2 regions of the Arthrobacter sp. zg-Y20 genome follow, and region 2 is predicted to be linked to the other one. Evidence: predicted binding sites of a transcription regulator. Region 2 holds the regulator's gene; the other holds the start of a gene.
What was found. The regulator Rex, encoded in region 2, represses fermentation and respiration genes when NADH is low (regulators of the CRP and FNR family bind a similar motif). The targets are predictions, from matches to a motif close to CTTGTGAANNNNTTCACAAG.

Region 1: a site for Rex is predicted at 1,418-1,437, ahead of QNO06_RS01905 (queuosine precursor transporter). Genes of this name have one in related genera too.

Annotation. Positions count from the first base shown of each region.
Region 1 covers NZ_CP126241.1:384,806-396,496, forward strand. Annotated here, with positions in the region: gene thiD (bifunctional hydroxymethylpyrimidine kinase/phosphomethylpyrimidine kinase) at 1-589, opposite strand, end outside; gene QNO06_RS01900 (TetR/AcrR family transcriptional regulator) at 721-1,374, opposite strand; gene QNO06_RS01905 (queuosine precursor transporter) at 1,644-2,381, shown strand; gene QNO06_RS01910 (hypothetical protein) at 2,465-2,671, shown strand; gene tgt (tRNA guanosine(34) transglycosylase Tgt) at 2,701-4,086, opposite strand; gene QNO06_RS01920 (FUSC family protein) at 4,206-5,231, shown strand; gene QNO06_RS01925 (DUF6707 family protein) at 5,212-6,078, opposite strand; gene QNO06_RS01930 (NUDIX hydrolase family protein) at 6,163-6,702, opposite strand; gene QNO06_RS01935 (YdeI/OmpD-associated family protein) at 6,830-7,456, shown strand; gene QNO06_RS01940 (class II glutamine amidotransferase) at 7,524-8,396, shown strand; gene QNO06_RS01945 (glycoside hydrolase family 76 protein) at 8,432-9,559, opposite strand; gene QNO06_RS01950 (SDR family NAD(P)-dependent oxidoreductase) at 9,695-10,468, shown strand; gene QNO06_RS01955 (acyl-CoA dehydrogenase family protein) at 10,474-11,685, shown strand.
Region 2 covers NZ_CP126241.1:2,960,497-2,972,187, reverse strand. Annotated here, with positions in the region: gene QNO06_RS14240 (Ppx/GppA family phosphatase) at 1-288, shown strand, start outside; gene QNO06_RS14235 (sugar phosphate isomerase/epimerase family protein) at 291-1,166, shown strand; gene proC (pyrroline-5-carboxylate reductase) at 1,202-2,047, shown strand; gene QNO06_RS14225 (potassium channel family protein) at 2,587-3,255, opposite strand; gene QNO06_RS14220 (TrkH family potassium uptake protein) at 3,248-4,627, opposite strand; gene QNO06_RS14215 (acetoin utilization protein AcuC) at 4,803-6,011, shown strand; gene QNO06_RS14210 (ArsR/SmtB family transcription factor) at 6,059-6,538, shown strand; gene gdhA (NADP-specific glutamate dehydrogenase) at 6,636-7,976, shown strand; gene QNO06_RS14200 (helix-turn-helix domain-containing protein) at 8,163-8,375, shown strand; gene QNO06_RS14195 (30S ribosomal protein bS22) at 8,543-8,641, shown strand; gene QNO06_RS14190 (HAD family hydrolase) at 8,752-9,564, opposite strand; gene QNO06_RS14185 (glutaredoxin family protein) at 9,631-9,882, shown strand; gene QNO06_RS14180 (redox-sensing transcriptional repressor Rex) at 9,924-10,646, shown strand; gene QNO06_RS14175 (hypothetical protein) at 10,643-11,691, opposite strand, start outside.

The DNA.
Region 1 (11,691 bases), 950 kb from region 2:
CCTCGCCTTCCAGCCGGACACCGCCCTTGGCCAGGACCACCGCGCCGCTGGCCTCGTGGATGCGGCGGGCTGCTTCCTTCAGGTCCTCGACCGTTTCGATGGAGTCCATGCCGGAAAGGGACATGGATTCAAAGTGGTTGGGGGTGACGAACGTGGCCAGGGGGAGGATCTGTGCCTTCAGCGCCTGGTCGGTGTCCAGCGCAGCGCCGGGTTCCTGGCCCTTGCAGATAAGCACCGGATCCAGGACCAGGTTCTTCCAGTCCTGGGCCTGCAGGGCCTTGGCGACGACGTCGATGGTGGCCGGGGTGCCGAGCATCCCGATCTTCACCGTGTCCAGGTCATAGGCGGTGGTGATGGCTTCGAGCTGGTCGGCGATCACCTGCGGGTCCACGGGCACGAAGCGGTGGTTCCAGGAGTCCTTGGGATCGAAGGACACAATGCAGGTCAGGGCGGTGATGCCGTAGACGCCCAGTTCCTGGAAGGTCTTCAGATCGGCTTGTGCGCCGGCGCCGCCGGTGGCTTCGGAACCGGCGATGGTGAGCGTGACGGCCGGAGCTGCGGCCGCGGCAGAGTGTGTGTTTGCAGACATGGCTCTATCTTCCACCTAAACCGGCGGAACCGGCCACCCTGATAAATCGCGCCGTAACCGGGCGCCTTGGAGCTGCCCGCCGCCACCCGCCGTCGTGCTGGTTGTCCGTCCCGGGGTTAGCGGTCCCGGGGTTAGCCGTCCCGGCGGACGCCGCGCAGCAGGTGCACCACGTCTTCGACGATGTTCCGGACCACGGGCAGGCGGGAGAGGATCACCAGCTTCGCCACCAGCGGGGCAAGGCCCGCTGCCAGGCTGTGGGACCTGCGCTGGTCAGGGGAACGGTCGTAAACCCAAAACAGGGTGATGCCCATGTACATCAGCCACAGCAGTTCCGGCAGGTCGTCGCGGATGGCCAGCGGCGGCTGCGGCCGGGCGCTCGTGACGGCCTGGCGGAACAAGGCGATGGACTTCCCGCGGCCGACGGCGGCGTCGGCGCGGCGGTTCGAGGCCATGGCGTCGCGCAGGAAGTGGCTGCCGAAGGCATGGTAGGGGGCCATGGTGGCCAAACCCGAGGAAAGGATCACCATCAAGTTCTCACCGAGGTTTTGCCCCTCGCGGATCAGCGGCAGTGCCAGGGACCGGTGCTCGTCCTGCAGCGATGAATAGAGCTCGTGGATGAGGTCATCCTTGGAGCGGAAATAGTAGTACGCGTTGCCCACCGAGACCCCGGCATCCTGCGCAATGGCACGCATGGTGGTCTGCTCGTAGCCCTGGACGGTGAACAGTCGAAGTGCCGTTTCGATGAGGAGCCGGCGCGTCTGTTCGCTCTTGACGGTGACGGCCAATGATGCTCCCTTTTGCAGTAATTTCAGCGTTTAGTAGACCACAGAATTGAACGCGTTCAAAAAGGCGCGCCGGAGGGGAAAGCCGCAGGGGGAAAGAGGCATTCAGCGGGCCGGGATGCCGGGGAATCAGCGGGAAGCGGGGCGGGCCCGCGACGGCCTCCGGGGCATGGCAGAATGGATGCGGTCCTGAAGGGCCGCCCGGGGCAGCGGGCACAGTGCTAATACAGCCGGCGGAAGCCAGGCGAACCACTACCGAAACGGAAAATGCCATGACTGCACAGCCACGGGCAGCTGCGAAAACCGCTGCAACCTACGCCTCCCGCGGGAGCTCCCAGTACGACTTGATCCTGACGCTCATGTGCGTGGTCATCGTTATCTCCAACATCGGCGCCACCAAAGGCGTGCAGTTTGCCCTCCCGGGCGGCTGGGAGATTGTGACCGACGGCGGGTTCTTCCTTTTCCCGCTGGCCTACATCCTGGGCGACGTGGTCAGCGAGGTGTACGGCTTCAAGGCCGCCCGACGAGCGATCTTCACCGGGTTCGCCATGGCGCTGCTCGCCGTCGTCAGTTTTGCCATCATCATTGCGCTGCCCGGGTTCACTGACGCGTACGGGCTCCAGAAGCAGGCCGCGCTGGAGGTGGCCCTCGGCCCGGTCTGGCAGATTGTGGCCGCCAGCCTGCTCGGGTTCCTGGCCGGGCAGCTGCTGAATTCCATGGTGCTGGTGCGGATGAAGGAACGGTTCCGCGAAAAAGCCCTGGTGGGCCGGCTGATGGCCTCCACCGGGGTGGGTGAATTCGCCGACACACTCATCTTCTGCGCCATCGCCGCACCGGTGATCGGGATTACCGACGCCGGCGGGTTCCTCAACTATGTGGTGTTCGGGTTCCTGTACAAGACACTGGTCGAGTTCCTGTTTGTGCCGGTGACCGCCATGGTCATCCGGGTGATTAAGAGGCGCGAACCGACGTATGCCGGACCGGAGCTGGAACCGGCGCTTGCCGGATAACCGCGGGGCGAAATCTGCACCGGTTTGTGCAAGGGTGGACAGACGCACGCGTTTCACTTCCCCACTACGGCAGGAGAAAAAACATGAGCAGTTCCGAACAGGTCCCCAACCCCGGAGCCCGGGCAGTAGACGAGAACCTTGCGGGAACCCGCGACGAGTTCAACGACGAAGTCACCAAGGTGCTGCTCGAGGATGCGCAGGAGGACAAGAGCCCCGGCGACGAGGAACGTGATTCCCAGCCCGCCCTGGAAGAGGACGAGCAGACCGTGGCCAAGCCGGACAATTCCTAACCGAACGAACCGCTGCCGCGCACCTGGAACTAGGCGCTGTAGTACTTCCCCAGCACCTCGGCCTTGAAGTCGAAGAAGGACCCGTCCTCGATGGCCAGCCGGGCGTCATCCACCAGCTTTACCGTGAACCGTTCGTTGTGGATGGAGATCAGCGTGTGGCTGACCATCTCGTTCGACTTGAACAGGTGCTGGATGTACGCCCGGGTGTAGTTGGTGCAGGTGTAGCAGTCGCAGCCGTCCACCAGCGGACCGAAGTCCTTCTTGAACTTGGAGTTTGAGAGGTTCTTGCGCCCGTACGGCGTGTAGAACGCGGAGTTGCGGGCCACCCGGGTGGGGGAGACGCAGTCAAAGGTGTCGGCACCGTTCTCGATGGCCGTGAAAATGTCATCGGGTTCGGAAATGCCCAGCAGGTGCCGCGGCTTATTCTCCGGCAGTTCCTCGGTGCACCAGCGGACAATGGTGCCCAGGTTCTCCTTTTCGAAGGCGCCGCCCAGGCCGAAGCCGTCAAAGTCCATGGCACCCAGGTCCCGGGCAGCCTTGCGGCGCAGGTCCTCGTACTGGGCGCCCTGCAGCACCCCGAACAGCGCCTGGTATGGTTTTCCAGCCCGCTCCTTGGTGAGCCGCTCGTGTTCGGCCAGGCAGCGCAGCGCCCACAGGCGGGTGCGTTCCAGCGACATTTCCTGGTAGCCGCGCGAATTCATCAGGGTAGTCAGCTCGTCGAAGGCGAACATGATGTCCGCGCCGATCTTGTGCTGGACCTGCATCGAAATCTCCGGGCTGAACCGGTGCTTGTCTCCGTTCAGGTGCGACTTGAACCAGACGCCGTCGTCGTCAATGTGGGCCAGGCGCTCCTTGCCGGGCGCGACGTCGTCGTCCGCTCCCGTGGCATGGGTGGTGCCGTCGGCATTCATGTTGATGACCTTCTTGAACCCGGCACCCAGGCTCATGACCTGGAAACCGCCGGAATCGGTGAAGGTGGGGCCGGACCAGTTCATGAACTTTCCCAGCCCGCCGGCCTCGTCCAGGATGTCCGGGCCGGGCTGCAGGTACAGGTGGTACGCGTTGGCCAGCACTGCCTGCGCGCCCAGCTCCGCAACCGACTCGGGCAGCACGGCCTTGACCGTGGCCTTGGTCCCCACCGCGATGAACGCCGGGGTCTTGATCTCGCCGTGCGGAGTGGAGATGGTGCCCGTCCGGCCTTGGAAGCCGCCTCCGTTCGCCTCTACGCGGGCTTCGGCCGCTACGGGGGCGGTTTCGCGCAGGCGCTTACCGAGGGTGAAGGAGAAGGCTGAAGAAGACACCCTTCCATTTTGCCCTACCCCGGGCGGCTCGGTTTCCGGGGACGGCGCCGGGCCGCTGGGGGCGCCGCGGGGGCTACGGGCGGCGGAGGGGACGGTGTGGGACGTTCCCCACATTTATTTCAGCCCGAACTTCTCCGGGGATACGTTGGAAGGTGCGGGTTCGGAAGGCACATCCGGGTCACCGGCCCACTCCTTCTGCGATGTCCACGGCAAGAAAGGCTGTGTCTGCCCCCTTGACGCACCTGAAAGAAATGTTCCGGATTGCTCCGGCCAACAATGACCACCACGTGGCCATCCGCTGTGCCATCGGTATTGGCCTGCCGCTTCTGCTGGTGTTGTTCCTGGGACGCATCGACCTGGCGATCTTTGCCTCCTTCGGTGCCTTCACCGGCATTTACGGGCGCAACGAACCGCACCGCCAGCGCCTTGGCCACCAGGTCCGCGCCGGAGCGCTGATGCTGGCCGTCATCCTGGCCGCAGCCCTGTGCGCACGGCTGGACCTGGATGAGTGCGGAACCGTTATAGGCACCACCCTTGTGGCGGGGCTGGGCACCGTGGTCACCGGATTCTGGCGGCTGCGGCCGGCCGGCTCGCTGTTCCACATCTTTGCGTTTGCGGCTATCTCCTCGGTGCCGAACCAGCCGCCGGTCTGGCAGGGCATGCTCGTTGCCGTCCTGACGGTGGCGTTCTCCATCCTGGTTGGCCAGTCCGGAATGCTTGCCCGGCACTACCGCACGGACTGGAGCCGTCCGGTCCGTCCCCGGTTCTCCGCTGCACAGCGCCGCCTCATCTATATTGACGGGCTGCAGTACGCGGTGGCCGCGCTTCTGGCCGGATCCATTGCCACGATGCTGGGCATCGGCCACAATTACTGGGCGATGGTGGCCGCCACGGTTCCGCTGGTGGGCCAAACCGCCCGCCACGGGGTCTACCGCGGCCTGCAGCGGATCCTGGGCACGTTCGCGGGCCTGGTCCTAACGGCCCTGATCCTGTTTCCCGGCCTGGAACCCTGGCAGATGGTGCTGGTCATCGCAGCCTGCCAGTTCGGCGCTGAAATGCTGATTGCCCGCCAGTACGCGCTGGCCCAGGCAGTGGTCACGCCCCTGGCTCTGGTCAGCACGGAACTGGCGCATCCCAGCAATCCCGTGGAACTGCTGCGGGACCGGGGGATTGAGACCCTGATTGGTGCCGCCGTCGGCATGGCCGTGGTGGTTGTTGTGCACCTGCGCCGGAAGCGCCTTAGCCCCGGACAGCGATAAGTTCGGTCTGGATCCGGCGGTCGATTTCCGCGTCCGTGAGGGTCTGCGAACCGCCGTGGGCCCGCAAATACAGCAGGGCGTTCAGGCGCAGGACCCGCCATTCCTTCTCGCTGTCCTCGTTGCCGGCCTCAGCGGCACGATGGATTTCCCGGTCATACAAGTTGGGTTCATTCAGCTGGCGCTGCAGCAGTTCGGCTGCGACTTTCGCCCTCAAGGGGTCCGTCTCGGTTGCGTCCGCCGCGCGCACTGCTTGGCTGTACGCGGCAGCGCTCTCGTCGTCGCCGGCCTCGTGGGTGATGTGTGCGGCCAGGCTCAACGCACCCTGGATCCAGTTCCACCGCCCGAAGTTCCCGTCAAAGGGCAGCCCGGTGATGACGTTGCAGACCTTTAGGGCGTTCCCGGAATCGCCCAGGTCCACGAACAGCAGGTAGGCCAAGTCGCGGACATCCTGGAGGTTGCTGCCGGACTTCACATTCAGGCCGCGTTCCAGCCGGCCGGCGATCTCCTGCACGGCGGCATGGCCGGGATGCGCTGCGGCGGCTTCGGCGATGATTTCGGCAGCGTTGTCCTCTTCGGAGGGCACCTGGCGCACGGCGTCCGACGGCGCGCCCTCCGGTGCCGGGGCCTGCACCCGGACGGATGATCCGTGCGCCAGCCGCAGCGAGCTGCCGTCCTCAAGCTTCACGATCACCAGCGCGGGAGTGCCGAAGTCGTCTTCCTCCACACTGGTGCCGGCGACCGGAGCCAGCGGTGCCGCGGGCCCGTCACCGGGAACCAGTTTCTGGCCGGGGGCTAGCAGTTCCGCATTGACCCGGAACGTATACGTTTCCGGCGCACTCTCAGACATGGCGATTCCTTCGTGGTTGGACCTCGGCTCCCCAGACCTCCCATTATATAAAGCTCCGGTAACGCCGGTTCGTCAGCGTCCCGGTCAGCGGCCCCAGCCGGCCGAGGCCAGCGCCTGGCGGAGCAGGTCGCCCCGCCCGCCGGAGAACTCGGCGTAGATGGCCGGGCTGAGGGCCTCCTCCGGCGTCAGCCAGGACAGCTCCAGGGCATCCTGGCGCGGATCGCATTCACCGGTCACGGGAATCAGGTAGGCCAGCGCGACGGCGTGCTGGCGCTCGTCAGTGAGCCCGCTCTGGGAGGGGGAGGGGAAGTACTCGGCGACGGCGAACGGCACCAGAGTGGGCGGCAGCTGCGGCAGCGCCATTGGGCCGAGGTCCTTTTCCAGGTGGCGCAGCAGCGCGCCGCGGATGGTTTCGCGGTACATCACCCGCCCGGAGACGAAGGAACGCACCATCCGGCCCTCGGGGGTGGCCTGCAGCAGCAGCCCCACCTCCGTGACGTAGCCCAGCGGGTCGCACCGGACCGGGACGGCTTCAACGTAAACCATGGGCAGGCGCTGCCGGGCTTCGTAGAGGTCTTCCTCGGAAAGCCAGCCTGGATAAGGGTCAGGAGTACGAACGTTCATAGCAGTGTTCTACCCCAAACAGGCCCTGCCAGTCATTCGGCACGCTGCGCTTCGGCCATCGGCTGAACGGCTCCAATACAGCCCCGGGGCCTTTCGGGCCGCGCCGCGGCCGCCCTACGCTTGATCCATGACACGGGAGCTCCCGGAGCTCCTCCTGCCGGATGCCGGGGCTTGGCGGGAGTGGCTGGAGCACAACTATGCCCGATCTTCCGGCGTACGGCTGGTGCTGGGCCGCAAGGGCGGCACCGTAACGGGGCTGACCTACAAACTGGCTTTGGACGAGGCCCTCTGCTTCGGCTGGATTGACGCCCAGGCGGACAAACGCGACGAGCAGAGCTATGTTCAGCGGTTCCAGCCGCGGGGAGCGCGCAGCGTCTGGTCGCTGCGGAACGTGGGGCACATCAACCGGCTGGAGGCAGAGGGCAGGATGCACCCGGCCGGCCGCGACGCGGTCCTCAGCGCAAAAGTCGACGGACGCTGGGACGCCGCCTACGCCGGACCTGCGGCGGCGGAGCTCCCGGCGGACCTGCAGGCAGCCATTGCCGCCGATCCCGAAGCCCAGCGGATGTTCGACGTACTGACCGCGCAGAACCGCTATGCCATGTATTTCCGGCTCAAGAACCTCAAAACGCAGCAGGGCAGGGAACGCCGCATTGAGGCCTTTGTCCAGATGCTCCGGGAACACCGCAGTCCCTATCCGCAGAAACGCACACCCCCGCCCCCGTCCCCGGCGGACACGCCGTCGGACGCATAGGGGCATCCCACCGGGCCGGGACAGAAGCAGCAGCCGGCCGTCCAACCGGTTCCACCAGGAGGTCCAGATGTGCCGGCTCTTCGGTATGCACGCAGGAAAAACCCCGGTCGCGGCCACCTTCTGGCTCCTCACGGCACCGGACAGCCTGGCCCGGCAAAGCCGGAAGGAAGCGGACGGTTTCGGCATCGGCACCTTCGGCCCCGACGGGAAGCCGCACACGGACAAGGCACCCATTGCGGCCTACGAGGACGTTCAGTACGCCCAGGCCGCACGGGACCTGGAGAGCACCACGTTCATTGCCCACGTGCGTTACGCCAGCACCGGCGCTGACACCGCCGTCAACACCCACCCCTTTGAGCAGGACGGCCGGCTGCTGGCCCACAACGGCGTGGTGGAGGACCTGGACAAGCTCGATGACCGGCTGCGGCAACTGGATGTGTATGGCCTGGTGAAGGGGGACACGGACAGCGAACGTGTCTTCGCGCTCATCACCGCCGAAGCAAGGGCCAACGGCGGCAACGTCACCGAAGCCATCGGCGCGGCCGTGGCCTGGGTGGCGGAAAACCTCCGGCTGTACGCGGTCAACCTCGTCCTCACCACCGCCACCGATCTGTGGGCGGTCCGCTACCCGGACACCCATCCGCTGTATGTGCTGCAGGTGGCCTCCGGAAACCAGCACGGGGACAAACGCACTGACCGCATCAGCGTCCACAGCGACCAGATGCGGCAGGAAAACCGACCGGCCGTGATGGTGGCCACCGAAAAAATGGACGAGGACCCCAACTGGCGGCTGCTGGATTCCGGCGAAGTGCTGCACGTGGACAGCAGCCTCACCATGGACCGCCTGTTCCCGCTTCCACAGCACCCGGAACACCTGATCACCCTGGCGGACCTGGACGGCAAGGCCGCGGCGTCGCAGCATCCACTGAAAGTCAGCTGACCCCGGCGTACCACCGGTACGGTGCCCGGGCCGGGTTACCCGTCCAGGTCGGCCCGCCGCACCCGGGCCGACGCTTCCAGCACCATCCACGCCTGCAGCTGGGTGGAGAGCTCCACCGTGGAGCCGCCCGGATAGGTGTTGGCGGCCGGTTGCAGGGGATGGGTGGAGAACAGCTCCCATTCCCCGCGTTTGGCCCGCCCCTCCCACAGGGCCTGCGCGGTGGCGTCCACCAGTTCCGACGCTGTGCGGCGGGATGGTTCGGGCAGGGCGGGTGACACTGCGGCCTGGGCAAGGTACCGGGCCAGGATTCCCGTGAACAACCCGCCGTCCCCGGTACCGTGGGTCCGCAGCACCGGCGAGGGGCCGGCGTCGTCGGTCAAATGCTGCCGAACGGCAGCTACCAGCTCCTGTGCCCGGGCGAGGTTGGCGCTGCCGCCCAGTTCCAGCAGGGCAGCCAGCACCGGCCCCTGGTTGTAGGTGAAGATCCGGGATTCGAGCTGCGGGCGGCCGCGGACCACCTTCACCCCGTCCATGTACAGGCCGGTTTCCGGATCCAGCAAGGTGGCGTTGAGCCAGTCCACCAGCGCCTGGGCCCGGTCCCGGGACCCGGTCCGAACAAAATGCAGGGCAGCCGGGGCGGTTGCCGGCGTGTTCTTGAAGTTCCGGTCACGGTTCCAATAGATGCCGCCCCCCAGGTCATTCGTGTGGGCCGATACCAGGGCCGCGTCCAGGGTCTGCAGAACCTTGCGGTAGGGACGCTGCCGGTCGCGGGACCCGGACAGGGAGTTCAGGCGTCCCACAGACAGTGCCAGCCAGGCCATGTCGTCGTAGAACCGGTTGGTGTACCGCATCCGGTTGCGCAGCCCGATGGTACGCACCAGCGCGGGGGCCAGCTCGGCGGCGGCGGGATGCTCCGGTCCGCGGAACGGGGTGCCGGTGCGGCGTTCCCGCAGAGCCGCATCCACCAGTGAGTCCAGATAGTGTGCCTGCCACCAGTAATGCCAGGGCTGGCGCAGCTCCGCCAGCCGGGACAACGGGTGCCGGGTGGCAGCCAGATGGGTGCCGGGCAATCCGGCCAGCTGCCGGCCGAAAGCCGCACTAACCGTGCGTGCGGCTGCCTCGGCGCGGTCGTCGGCGTCCAGGGCAGGGTCCTCGAAGAGCATGCGCCAACCCTAGACCAGCCGCGGAGGATGCGGCACCAGCCGACGCACAGTAGGCTCGGATCCTGCCGTGTGAGCTGCACTACAGTTGCTGCGGCAGACGGATCAGCACGGGGAATTGGCAAGCAGGAGGAACGCATGGACATCGCAGGCGCATCAGCAATAGTCACTGGAGGAGCGTCCGGACTCGGGCGCGCAACGGCGCGGAAACTGTACGACGCCGGTGCCTCCGTGGTGCTGGTTGACCTGCCGCAGTCCAACGGCCTGGCCTATGCCGGGGAACTGGGCGACAACGCCCGCTTCGTGCCCGGCGACGTGACCGACCCCGAGCAGATGCAGGCCGCCGTCGAAGCCGCCATGGCCGCCGGACCGCTGCGGGTGGCCGTGAACTGCGCCGGCATCGCGACCCCCGGCAAGGTGCTGGGCCGTGACGGCGTGCTGCCGCTGGAGGACTTCGCCCGCGTGATCAGCGTGAACCTGATCGGCACCTTCAACGTGACCCGGCTGGCCGCGGCCGCCATGGCGGAAACCGAACCCGTAACGGCTAACGGCACCGAGGAGCGCGGCATCATCATCAACACCGCGTCCGTGGCGGCCTTCGACGGGCAGATCGGCCAGCCGGCCTACGCCGCGTCCAAGGGCGGGGTGGCTGCCATGACCCTGCCGCTGGCCCGCGAGCTGGCCCGCCACCTGATCCGGGTGGTCACCATTGCCCCGGGCATCTTCGAGACACCCATGATGGCCAGCCTGCCGCAGGCTGCCCAGGACTCCCTGGCCGCGCAGGTGCCGCACCCCTCCCGTCTGGGCCGCGCCACCGAATACGCCTCATTGGCCGCGCACATCATTGAAAACCAGATGCTGAACGGGGAAACCATCCGCCTGGACGGCGCCATCCGGATGGGACCGCGCTGAGCCTGATGACGGAAACGAACCCTTTCCCGGCCGAGGCCCTGCCGGATCTGCCGGACGCCGACTTCTACGCCTTTGAAGACCTGCTCTCCGATCCCGAAAAGGACAAGCTGGCGCAGCTGCGGCGCTTCCTTGCCGCGGAAGTGCTTCCGCACGCGGACACCTGGTGGAATGAGGCCCGGTTCCCCGCCGAGCTGCTGCCCAAGCTGGCTGAACTGGACCTGTCCACCCCCGTGCAGCAGGGCCACTCACCGCTGTTTGCGGGTCTCGTCATTGCGGAAATGACCCGTGCGGACACGTCCCTGGCCACCTTCTTTATGGTCCACCATGACCTGTTTGTGGAGGCCCTGCACGCCTTTGGGTCCGAGGAGCAGAAGGCCCGGCTGCTGGAGGACGCCCGCGCCCTGCGCATAACAGGCGCGTTTGCCCTCACCGAGCCGGAGCACGGCTCGGACGTGGCTGGCGGCATGGCCACCACGGCAGTGCGCGACGGCGACACCTGGGTCCTCAACGGTGCCAAACGCTGGATCGGCAACGGTACGTTCTGCGACTACATGGTGCTGTGGGCACTGGAACCGGAAACGGGCCGCACCCGCGGTTTCCTGCTCAACGCCAACCTGCCCGGGGTGACCCGGACCCGGATTGAAAACAAGACCGCGCTGCGCACCGTGCAGAACGCCGACATCTTCCTCGACAACGTACGGGTGCCGGAGTCGGATCTGCTGGCCGGAGTGGAAAGCTTCGACGACACCAAGCAGCTGCTGCGCGGGTCCCGGATCATGGTCGGCTGGCAGGCCGTGGGCGCACAGCTGGCGGCGTTCGACGTCGCCCGGGCCTACGCCGTCGAACGCCTGCAGTTCGGCCGCCCGCTGGCTTCCTTCCAGCTCATCCAGCAGCAGCTGGTGCAGATCCTGGGGAACGCCGTGGCCAGCACGGGGATGCTGGCCCGGGTTACGGAGCTTGAGCACGGGGGATACGCGGGCGGCGAAGTAAGCGGAGGCATGGCCCGGGCAGCGCTGGCCAAGTCCTACGCCAGTGCCCGGATGCGTGAAAGCGTGGCGCTGGGCCGGAGCATCCTGGGTGGGAACGGGATTGTCACCGACTACCGGATGGCCAAGATCTTCGCCGACGCCGAAGCCATCTACACCTACGAGGGAACGTACGAGATCAACACGCTGATTGTCGGCCGGGACGTTACCGGGGTTTCCGCGCTGCGATAGGCCTCT
Region 2 (11,691 bases):
CGGCTGGGAGCGATGAGTTCCCGGGACCGTGCGGAACTGGACGGGGTCTCCGCGCTGCGGGCACCGCAGATGCTTGCCGGGGCACTGGTAGCCCAGGCCGCCATGGAAGCCTTTGACGTGCCCGTCCTGCGGATCTGCCCCTGGGCGCTCCGCGAGGGCCTAATCCTGCGGCGTTTCGATACGCTGCGGTTTGAAACCACCGGGGACCTTCCCCGCGGCCCCGCGGAAGGCGAGGAGTTCCTCGTCCCTGCGGGAGCCGCTCCTTCCACCAACGGAAAGCACAGCTGAAAATGACTCCGTCACCTTCCGCCGTCCCCTCGACGGCCGCCGTGCAGCCGCTGACCGCACCGACTGAAATCCCGGTCGCGCTTTCGAGTGCCTCCGTGTATCCGCTCTCGGTGCACGATGCCTTCGCCGTGTCCCATGACCTCGGCTATGACGGCGTCGAAATCATGGTCACCAACAGCTCCATCAGCCAAAACCCGGACACCCTCCGTGACCTGAGCGAGCGGTACCAGCAACCCATCCTCGCCATCCACGCACCCACCCTGCTCCTGACCCAGCAGGTCTGGGGCAAAGCCTGGACCAAGATTGAGATGTCTGCGGCCATGGCTGCCGAGGTTGGTGCCTCCACCGTGGTGACGCACCCGCCGTTCCGCTGGCAGACCGGTTATGCCGAGAACTTCGCCGAAGGGGTCAAGACCATCGCGGAGCAGTACGGGGTCACCATCGCGGTGGAGAACATGTACCCGTGGCGCGTCCGCGGCCGTGAGGCGAAGGCATACCTGCCGCATTGGAACCCGGTTCCGGAACCCTACGAGCACGTGACGTGGGACTTCTCCCACGCAGCGATTGCGGGCATGGACTCCTTTGAACAGATCCGCAAACTCGGTGACCGGCTCAGCCACGTCCACCTGACCGACGGAACCCCCAACGGCAAGGATGAGCACCTGCTCCCGGGCGAAGGTACGCAGCGCTGCGCCGAAGCCCTTTCCTACCTTGCCGGCGCCGGCTTCAAGGGTGTGGTGGCCATCGAGGTCAGCACCCGGAGAAGCAGGGGAGCAGGGGAGCGCGAAGAGCAGCTGAAACAGACCCTGGACTTCGCCCGGGAGCACCTGCGTCCCAAAGCGCCGGTCGGCGGCCCCAGCAGCAGTCTCGGCGCCTGACCGGTCCGTGGAAGGTCCATGACAGAATCGAAGCCATGGACAGTGCATCGAATCCCCGACTGGCATTTTTGGGCTGCGGCTCAATGAACGAAGCGATCCTTGGCGGGATCCTCGCGGGCGGACTGCCCGCTGAGCAGGTCACCGCCACGGTCCGGCGCCCGGAGCGGGCGGAAGAGCTGCGCGCCGCGCACGGCATCACGGTGCTGGCCGGCGGCGAGGACGCCGAGTCGAACCGAAAGGCCGTAGCGGGAGCGGACCTGGTCATTGTGGGCGTCAAACCCGTGGGGGTGGCTGACCTGCTGCGCGAAGTCGCTGACGCGCTGCCCCGGGGCGCCGTCGTGCTCAGCGTCGCCGCGGCCGTACCGCTGGAGCTGATGGAATCACTGCTTCCTGCCGGACAGCCGGTAGTCCGCGCCATGCCGAACACGCCGTCCCGGCTGGGCCGCGGCGTCGTATCCATTTCTGCCGGCACCTCGGCCGGCTCCGAAGCGATGGAACTGGCCCGCCGGGTCCTCGCGGCCACCGGAACAGTGGTGGAGGTGCCCGAGGAACAGGTCGACGCCGTTTCCGCCATCAGCGGTTCCGGCCCGGCGTACGCGTTCTACCTGGCTGAGGCGATGGCGCGTGCCGGTGTGGAATTGGGCCTGGACCCGGACCTTTCCGCCCTGCTCGCACGCGAAACGGTCGCCGGTGCCGGCTACATGCTGGCCGAGCCCGACGCCGACGCCACGGCCCTGCGCCGCGGCGTCACCAGCCCCAACGGCACCACGGAGGCAGCCATCAAGACCTTCGACGAGCGCGGCCTTCCGGCCATCATCGAAGCCGGTGCCCGGGCAGCGACGGCCCGCGCCGAAGAAATCACGAAGCAGTTGACGGCTTAGCCCTGGCCCGCTGACTTGCCTCCGGGCGGTCGATTACGCCTTTGCATCCGCCGGGTCCGGCCGCTGCAAGTCCAGCACGGCGCCCCGGGACCCTGCGGTTTGTCGTATTCCCTGCGGATTGTGGCATTCCCTGCGCCGCGCAGCGCGGGGAATTGCACAAAACGAGGGGTTTCACCCAAACCGCAGGGTTTTCCGGGAACGGCCCGCATCCCTGAGGTTCGGGGCTCTTCGTTTCCGGTCGAATGGCCTCACAGTTGGTGCGCTTCGCCCCGAGGGGGCGTTCCGGTAGCACCCTGCAGATGAGACGGGGAGAAGACCCGTACCGCCGCAGGGTGTGGCGGAGGCGGCTTTAATATTCCAAGCGAGCTCTGCGAGCGAGGAATTTCGTTGCCGCCGGAGCCACGCCCGAAGGCGGTAGCCGAGCCGGAGCCACGCCCGAAGCCGGTAGCCGAGCCGGAGCCACGCCCGAAGGCGGGAGCTGAACCGGCGCCACGCCCGAAGGCGGGAGCCGAACCAAGCCACCGGCGGGGAACCAGACCCTACGGCCGTGCCGCGAACCGCTCGAGCAGATCGACGTGCCCGGCCACGATCAGGGTGTCCCGGCTGGAGACTTTGGTGTCCGGCTGGGCGTAGGTGAAGTCCTCGCCCGGCGACTTCACGCCTACCACGGTCACTCCGTACTTCGCCCGTACATTGGCCTCGCCCAGGGTGAAGCCCTGCGTCTCCTTGGGCGGGTACATTTTCACGATGGCGAAGCCGTCGTCGAATTCAATGAAGTCCAGCATCCGGCCGCCCACCAGGTGTGCTGCGCGGCGGCCGGCGTCGGCCTCCGGGTAGATGACGTGGTTGGCGCCGATCCGGGTAAGGATCTTGCCGTGCGCCGGAGTGATGGCTTTAACCCAGAGGTGCTCGATGCCCAGGTCCACGAGGTTCACGGTGATCAGCACGCTGGACTCGATGGAGGTGCCCACGCCCACGACGGCGGCGGAGAAGTCCTCGGCGCCCAGCTGCTTGAGCGCCTCGATGTTGGTGGCGTCGGCCTGCACCACGTGGGTGAGGATGCCGGAGGCTTTCTGCACCAGCGCGGGGTCGCGTTCCACGGCCAGGACTTCGCGTCCCTGCCGGACCAGCTGTTCGGCGGTAGCGGCACCGAAGCGGCCCAGGCCGATCACCAGTACCGGGGCGTTGTGTGGAGGTCTGTCAGCCAATGATCGGCCTTTCTTCGGGGTAGTGGTACAGGGTGTTGCGCTGGCGCACGGCCAGGGCCGCGGCAAGGGTAATGGTGCCGACGCGTCCGGCGAACATCAGCAGGGAGAGCACGTACTTGCCCGACGGCGGCAGGACCTCGCTGAGGCCCGTGCTGAGGCCCACGGTGGCAAACGCGGAGATCACTTCGAACAGTACCGGCTGCAGGGTTTCGTTGGTGATGACCAGCAGGGCGAGCGTGGCTACGGAGACCAGGGTGGCGCCCAGGATGGTCACCGAAATGGCCACCCGCATGGCGCTTTGCGGGATGGTCCGGCCAAAGGCCCGGACGTCCGAGTCGCCGCGGGCTTCGGCCACCACGGCCAGGAACAGCACGGCAATGGTGGTGACCTTGATGCCGCCGGCGGTGGAGGCCGAGCCGCCGCCGGCGAACATCAGCATGTCGGTGACGAGCAGGGTGCTGGAATCCAGGTCCGACATGGAGACGAGGTTGAACCCGCCGGAGCGGGTCATGACCGAGGCGAACAGGGAGTGGATGATCTTGTCCGAGAAGGACAGGTCAGCGATGGTGCGGGTGTTGAACCATTCGAAGGCACCCCACACCACTGCTCCCACCACCAGCAGGATCAGGGACACCAGGACGGTGAGCTTGGTGTGGAGGTTCCATTTGCTGAGGCGGTGGCGGGTCCGCAGCAGGACCATGATCACCGGGAAGCCGAGGGAGCCAATGAACACCCCCAGCATCAGCGGAACCAGGATCCACAGGTCCTCCTCATAGGGGACCAGGCCGTCCGAGTGCGGGGTGAAGCCGGCATTGTTGAAGGCTGAGATGGAGTAGAACACCGCGTGCCAGATTGCCTGCCCGAAGGATTCGCCCAGGATCATGAACCGCGGCGCCATGGCCGCGGCCAGGGCCAGTTCAATGACGACGGCGGTGCTGAAGACAATGCGCAGGAGGTGGCCTACTTCGCCCAGCCGCCCGGTGTTCATGCTTTCCTGGGCGAGAAGCTTGCCGCGCACGCCCAGGCGCTTGTTCACGGCCAGCGCCAGGAGGGAAGCGAGTGTCAGGATGCCCAGGCCGCCCACCTGGATGGCGATCAGGATCAGCACCTGCCCGAACGTTGACCAGTAGGTGGCCGTGGAGACCACGGTCAGGCCGGTGACGCACACAGCCGATACTGCAGTGAACAGGGCATCGTGCAGGGGGGTGGCCTCGCCGCTGGTGGAGGCCACCGGCAGGCTCAGGAGGGCGGTAAAGAGCAGGATGACCAGGGCGAAGACCGTCAGTGCCAGGCGCGCCGGACGGCCGCTGACCATGTTGTCGACGAATTCGCGGGCTGCGGAAAGGAACGAACGTTCGCTTCGGGGGTTCATTTGCAGGAGTGGCTGCCGAGGAAGTGCCATGGTCTCTTGGTTCCAGTTTCCGTTCTTGTCCGCGGTGATTCAGCACAGCAACCATAATCCAGCAGAGCGCGCTAAAGGGTTTGATCCGGCAGCCGGGCACGGACCCCAATATCAGAGTAACCCCCGGATCACGTACCCTGTCTGCATGATCAGTTCCGGGCTCAGCCTTCCCGTCATGCCAACGTGCATTGTGTGGGATGAATCGCTGCTGGCCTACAACTTCGGTGCAGGCCATCCCATGAGCCCGCACCGGTTGGACCTCACTGCACGGCTGGTCCGGGAACTGGGGCTTTTCGACGTGGAGGGCGTCCGTCTGGAACAGCCCTACGTTGCCGACGCCGCGGACCTGCTGACCGTGCACAGCTTTGATTACGTCAGTGCCGTGCAGGCCGCAAGTGCCGATCCGTCGGACTGCAATGCGGCCATGGGCCTTGGCACCGAAGACAACCCGGCCTTTGCAGGCATGCATGAGGCCAGCGCACGGCTGGTGGGCGGTTCGCTGGCGGCCGCGGACGCCGTGCTTTCGGGCAGTGTGCTGCACGCAGTGAACTTTTCCGGGGGAATGCACCATGCCGGCCGTGAGAAGGCGGCGGGGTTCTGCGTGTACAACGACGCCGCGGCCGCCGTCGCGCGCCTCCTCGACCGGGGCGTGCAGCGGGTGGTGTACATCGACGTCGACGCCCACCACGGCGACGGAACGCAGAACATTTTCTGGGACGATCCCCGGGTGATGACCATTTCGCTGCACGAAAGCGGTTTGACCCTTTTCCCCGGCACCGGGTTCGCCAACGAGACCGGAGGAAAGGGCGCGGAGGGCACGGCCGTGAACATCGCCCTTCCTGCCGGCACCACGGACGCCGGCTGGCTGCGGGCCTTCCACGCGGTGGTTCCGCAGCTGACCGAGGCGTTTGCCCCGGAAGTGATTGTCAGCCAGCACGGGTGCGACAGCCACAAGGACGATCCGCTGACCAACCTGCGCATCAGCGTTGAGGCGCAGCGGCAGGTTGCGCTGACCATCAGTGACCTGGCCGGCCGGCTGTGCGAAGGCCGCTGGATTGCCACCGGCGGGGGCGGCTACAACGTGGCATCCGTGGTGCCCCGCTCCTGGGCCCTGCTCATTTCCGTGGCCGCCAACGGGCGGGTGCGTCCCTCAACGCCCGTGCCCGCGGCCTGGCGGGACTACGTGCTGGAAAAACACGGTGTCAAATGCACGGACGTCATGGGGGACGGGGCGGACCTGTGGTGGCGTTCCTGGGAAGTGGGATACGACCCAAATGACGGGATCGACCGCACGGTGATGGCCACCCGCAAGGAGCTTTTCCCGCTGCACGGGCTGGATCCCTGGTTCGATTAGCTGAGCCCGAAGATGCCCGGGCACCCGTATGCGGTTAGGGTAAATCCATGGTCTGTGACGATGTATTTGCTGTAATCGCGGAAGGCACCCGCCGCGAAATCCTCGGTGCCCTGCGTACCGGGGACAAGTCCGTAGGGACGCTGGTGGAGGAGCTGGAGGTCAGCCAGCCCACGGTGTCCAAGCACCTGAAGGTGCTCCGCGACGCAGGACTCGTCACCATGCGCGCTGAAGGGCAGCGCCGTTATTACTCGCTGCAGGCCGCCCCCCTGGAGGAGCTCGTGCTCTGGCTGCGGGCCTTCGAACTGTCTTCCCTGAGCGGGCATACACCGCGCCTGGCTTCCGTGGGAACCGCGCGCACCACCGCGGCGGCGGCTGCCGCCGGTGCCCTCGTTCCCGGTGCTGCGGAGGCCCGTCCGCTGCCCCTGGACGCCGGTGTCCAGAACCTGGGCCGTACCGTCGGCCGTGCTGCAGAGCGTGCCGCGGACCTGTTCGGACAGCTGCCCAAATTCCGCCGCCGCCGCCCGTAGGGGTGACGTGCGGCCCGTTCGTTACGCGCGCATCGCGTCAGGGCACCCGCCGGACTAGCGTAGTGCTGACGGTGCCCCGACGCATAAGGAGCAGGACATGGAACGAGTACTCACCCGTGTGCGCGACGACGTTTTCCGCCGCAATCCCGGCGAAACAGAGTTCCACCAAGCCGTGGTGGAGGTCTTCGATTCGCTGGCGCCGGTCTTGCGCAAGCACCCGGAGTTCGCCGAAGCGGCTATCCTGCAGCGCATCTGCGAGCCGGAGCGGCAGATCATCTTCCGGGTTCCCTGGGTGGATGACAAAGGTGCGGTCCAGATCAACCGCGGCTTCCGGGTGGAATTCAATTCGGCGCTGGGGCCGTACAAAGGCGGGCTGAGGTTCCACCCGTCCGTCTACCTGGGCATCATCAAATTCCTCGGGTTCGAGCAGATTTTCAAGAACGCGCTTACCGGCATGCCCATCGGCGGCGGCAAGGGCGGCTCCGACTTTGACCCGCGCGGAAAGTCCGACGCCGAGGTAATGCGCTTCTGCCAGTCCTTCATGACCGAGCTGTACCGGCACATCGGGGAGTACACGGATGTTCCGGCAGGGGACATCGGCGTGGGCGGCCGGGAAATCGGCTATCTCTTCGGGCAGTACAAACGCATCACCAACCGCTACGAATCCGGCGTGCTCACCGGTAAGGGCGTGAGCTGGGGCGGGTCCCTGGTCCGCCCCGAAGCCACCGGGTACGGCGTGGTGATGTTCGTGGAGGAAATGCTCAAAACCAAGGGCATGAGCTTGGACGGGCAGCGGGTGATCGTCTCGGGATCCGGCAACGTCGCCATCAACGCCATTGACAAGGCGCAGATGCTGGGCGCCAGCGTGGTGGCCTGCTCCGATTCCTCCGGGTACGTGGTGGACGAGAAGGGCATTGACGTACCGTTGCTGCGGCAGATCAAGGAAATCGAACGCGGGCGAATCTCCGAGTACGCCCAGCGCCGCGGACACTCGGTGAAGTATGTGGAAGGCGGGTCGATCTGGGACGCGGGCGCCGGCGTCGCCCTGCCCTGCGCCACCCAGAACGAATTGGACGAGGACAACGCGCTGGCCCTGATCCAGTCCGGGGTCCGGGCGGTGGCCGAAGGCGCCAACATGCCCTGCACCCCGGCGGCCATTTCGGCGTTCCAGGGCGCCGGCGTGCTCTTTGGACCCGGCAAGGCAGCCAACGCCGGCGGGGTGGCAACTTCGGCCCTGGAAATGCAGCAGAACGCCAGCCGGGATTCCTGGTCCTTTGAGCACACCGAGCGCCGGCTGTCCGAAATCATGGTGAACATCCATGAGCGCTGCGCGCGCACAGCGGAGGAGTACGGAGCGCCGGGCGACTACGTGGTGGGCGCGAACATCAGCGGGTTCGTCAAGGTGGCCGATGCCATGCTGGCCCAGGGAGTTATCTAGCTGTTCCGTTCCTGCCGGGCATCGTGGAGGGAAAGAACTTCCACTATGGTTACTCCAGCCACTACAGTAGGGACAAACGGGGCCGGACTCACGTCGCCGTGGCGTATTACGCGATGTCTTTCAGCTCAGTATTCTCCAATGCCGGGCTGCGGGAGCGGCAGCTAATGAGCAAAGGGACAGGGATAAATGGCAGACGAGGGAAACTTCTCGGATGTGCGGTTTCTGACGGTGTCGGAAGTCGCCGATGTCATGCGCGTTTCCAAAATGACGGTCTACCGGCTGGTCCACTCAGGTGAGCTGCCGGCGGTCCGCTTTGGCCGGTCCTACCGGGTTCCGGAGTCGGCCGTGCAGAAGGTGCTTCGAGACGCCGTCATTGACCGGCGTTCCGACACCGCGTGAGGAAGCAGCACGCCAGCGGTTCCATGCTGTCAATTACCGCAGCGCCGACGCTGTACCCTGTTAAGGAACGTTTTAATCGTCGCAAGTAACTACCGGCGTGCACTCCCTGCGGCCCTGGGCCGCAGGGGATGGATACCGGTGACTCCTAATTAGTTTGTGAGGACTCTGTGGGTTCAGTAATCAAGAAGCGCCGCAAGCGTATGGCCAAGAAGAAGCACCGCAAGCTGCTTCGCAAGACCCGCCACCAGCGCCGCAATAAGAAGTAACCACTTCTCCGCGACCGCTGTCAGCGTCCCGTGCAGTTTGCCGGTCCGCTGTGGCAGAGCCCGCCAGTCTTCCGGGACGGCGGGCTTCGGCTTTTAAGGCGTGTTTCGGCTCAGCGGCCGCGGACCCGGGTGAAGCCCCGCCAGAGGCCGTAGGCGGCGCCGGCCACGGTTGCGGACTTCAGGCCCAGGGTTGCTGCCCTGCGGCCGGAGCGGAAGTCATAAACGGGCCAGTTGCGTTCGCGGGCGTGACGGCGCAGCCGGGCGTCCGGGTTGATGGCTACCGGATGACCCACCATGCTCAGCAACGGAACGTCGTTATAGGAGTCGCTGTAGGCCCAGCAGTTTTCCAGCTCCAGGCCTTCCTTTTCCGCCAGTGCCAAAACGCCGTCGGCCTTGGCCTGCCCGTGGAGGAACTCGCCCACCAGCCGCCCGGTATAGAGGCCGTCGGTGACCTCGCTGACCGTGCCCAGGGCACCCGTGAGGTTGAGCCGCGACGCGATCACCGAAGCGACCTCCACCGGGGTTCCGGTCACCAGCCATACCGGCCTGCCGGACTTCATGTGCTGCTGGGTCAGGGCGCGGGTGCCGGGCCATATTTTTGAGACGATCATCTCGTCGTAGACCTCTTCACCAAGCGTGCGGACATCTTCCGACGACAGTCCGATGGCGAAGGCCAGTGCCGCGTCCCGGACCGAGTGGACGTCCTTGAGGTTCTCGCCCTGGAGCATGAAACGCAGCTGCTTGCCGGCAAAGCCGGCGGCTTCCCGCAGGGTAAAGACTTTCCGCTGGTGCAACTTGCGGCCCACATGGAACAGGCTGGCTCCGCGCATCAGCGTGTTGTCCACATCGAAGAAGGCCGCCTCGCCCGGCTTGCCCGCTGCAGACGTGGTCCCGCTGGCTCGGACTGCGGTGGATCGGGGCATATTCCGAGTCTACGCAAATCCAGGCCCGGGCGCGGAAATCGCGAGGTTTGGCGCTATTTTGGAACTATGAGCGAATCCGCCGGACCCGAAGTTGTCCTCCTGACCCGACCGGGCTGCCACCTGTGTGAAGAGGCCCGGTTAGTGCTCAAGCGCGTGGGCGGGGAACTGGGCGTGCCATGGCAGGAGCAAAATGCCGAGGAAGCCCCCGAACTCGCGGCCCGTTTCGGCGAGGAGATACCGGTGCTGTTCATCGACGGTGTGCAAAGGGATTTTTGGACCATCGATGAAACGCGCCTCAGACGGCTGCTGGGGGCATGATGATGCCGGAAGAAGCCCGCTCAGCCGAGGAGCAGACCGCTATGGAACGGGAAACCGCAAACAGCGACCAGGCCCCGCCGGCCGCCAGGCCCGGAACCCAGCGGCATATCCCTCCGGCGTCGCTGGCCCGCCTGACCATTTATCTGCGTGCCTTGTCCGTGATGCTCGCTGACGGCATAGAGCGGGTGTCCTCCGAGGAGCTGGCTGAGGCAGCGGGAGTGAACTCCCCGAAGCTGCGCAAGGACCTCTCCTACCTGGGCTCCTATGGGACCCGGGGGGTGGGATACGACGTGCCGTACCTGAGCGGGCAGATCTCTGCGGCCTTGGGACTGACGCTGAACTGGCGGGTGGCGATAGTGGGTGCAGGCAACCTGGGGCGTGCACTGGCCGGCTATCCCGGTTTCGGCAGCCGCGGCTTCGAAGTGGTGGCCCTTTTCGATGCGGACCAGATGGTAATCGGCCAGGAGGTCGGCTGGTTGAAGATCAGCCCCATCCAGTCGCTCGAAACCGTGCTGGTGAAAACGCGGGCGAACATGGCGGTGCTCTCCGTCCCGGCCGACGTCGCCCAGGAACTGTGCGACCGGCTGGTGGCGTCCGGCATCACCAGCATCCTCAGCTTCGCGCCGGTGGTGCTGCAGGCACCGCCGAACGTCCAGATCCGCAAGGTGGATATGGCTACGGAACTGCAGATCCTGGCCTACCACGCCCAGCGGGCCCAGGTATCGGAGATCGCATCCGACGCGCGGGCCCGTCTGGCACGCTAAACAGCGTCCGGGCGGGCCGGCTCTGTCCGGCCCGGAGATACGACGCCGGGCTCCGGGTTATCCATTCCGTGACCTGCGGTGTAGTCCTGCTGCGCGTCGACCTGTGCGGCGCTGCGGCGCGGGGAACGGAACCATGGAGCCGCGCCCTTGGTGAAGGTCAAGCCAGCCCCCAGGGCGGCGGCTGCTGCGGCGGCCGTCTGAACGCCTGTGCCCGCCGGGATGGCGTACGCCAGAGCTGCGACTGCCAGTACGGCCGCCGTCACCTGGGCCCAGCGGCGTTTTTCCCAAATGCAGACGGCAAGCAGGAGCGCGACGCCGAAGAACACCAGGGCGTAGGCCACTTCCACGATCGCCACGGCCCTGACGTACTGCGAACCGTTGACGCCGAACCGTTCGAGGATGGACAGCACCCCCGGCAGGGACTCCGGCACGGGAAGGCGGGAAACCGCTGAGAAGGTGTCACCGAGGTTGAGCGCGCCGGCACCGGCAACACAAGTACAGGAAATTGCGATGAAGGGCGCCGGGTTGCCCGTGGCAGAGGGGAGCTTTTTTCGCATCCACCGGGCCGCGGCCCGCGTCTGAGCAGCAGCGGTCCGGGCACCGGTCTGGACCTGGTGGGCGCCGGCGCGGGCTGTGTTGGTGGTGGCGTGGGCGCCGGCTTGGATGCGCAGGGATGCTGCGTGTGCGCCGGCGTGGATGTGGCGCGAGGTGGTTTGGGCGCTGACCTGGACTCGGTGTGCTCCGGCGCGGGCTGTGCGGGTGGTGGCGTGGGCGCCGGCTTGGATGCGCAGGGATGCTGCGTGTGCGCCGGCGTGGATGTGGCGTGAGGTAGTTTGGGCGCCGGATTGGACTCGGTGTGCTCCGGCGCGGGCGGTGCGGGTGGTGGCGTGGGCGCCGGCTTGGATGCGCAGGGATGCTGCGTGTGCGCCGGCGTGGATGTGGCGTGAGGTGGTTTGGGCACCGGATTGGACTCGGTGTGCTCCGGCGCGGGCTGTGTTGGTGGTGGCGTGGGCGCCGGCTTGGATGCGCAGGGATGCTGCGTGTG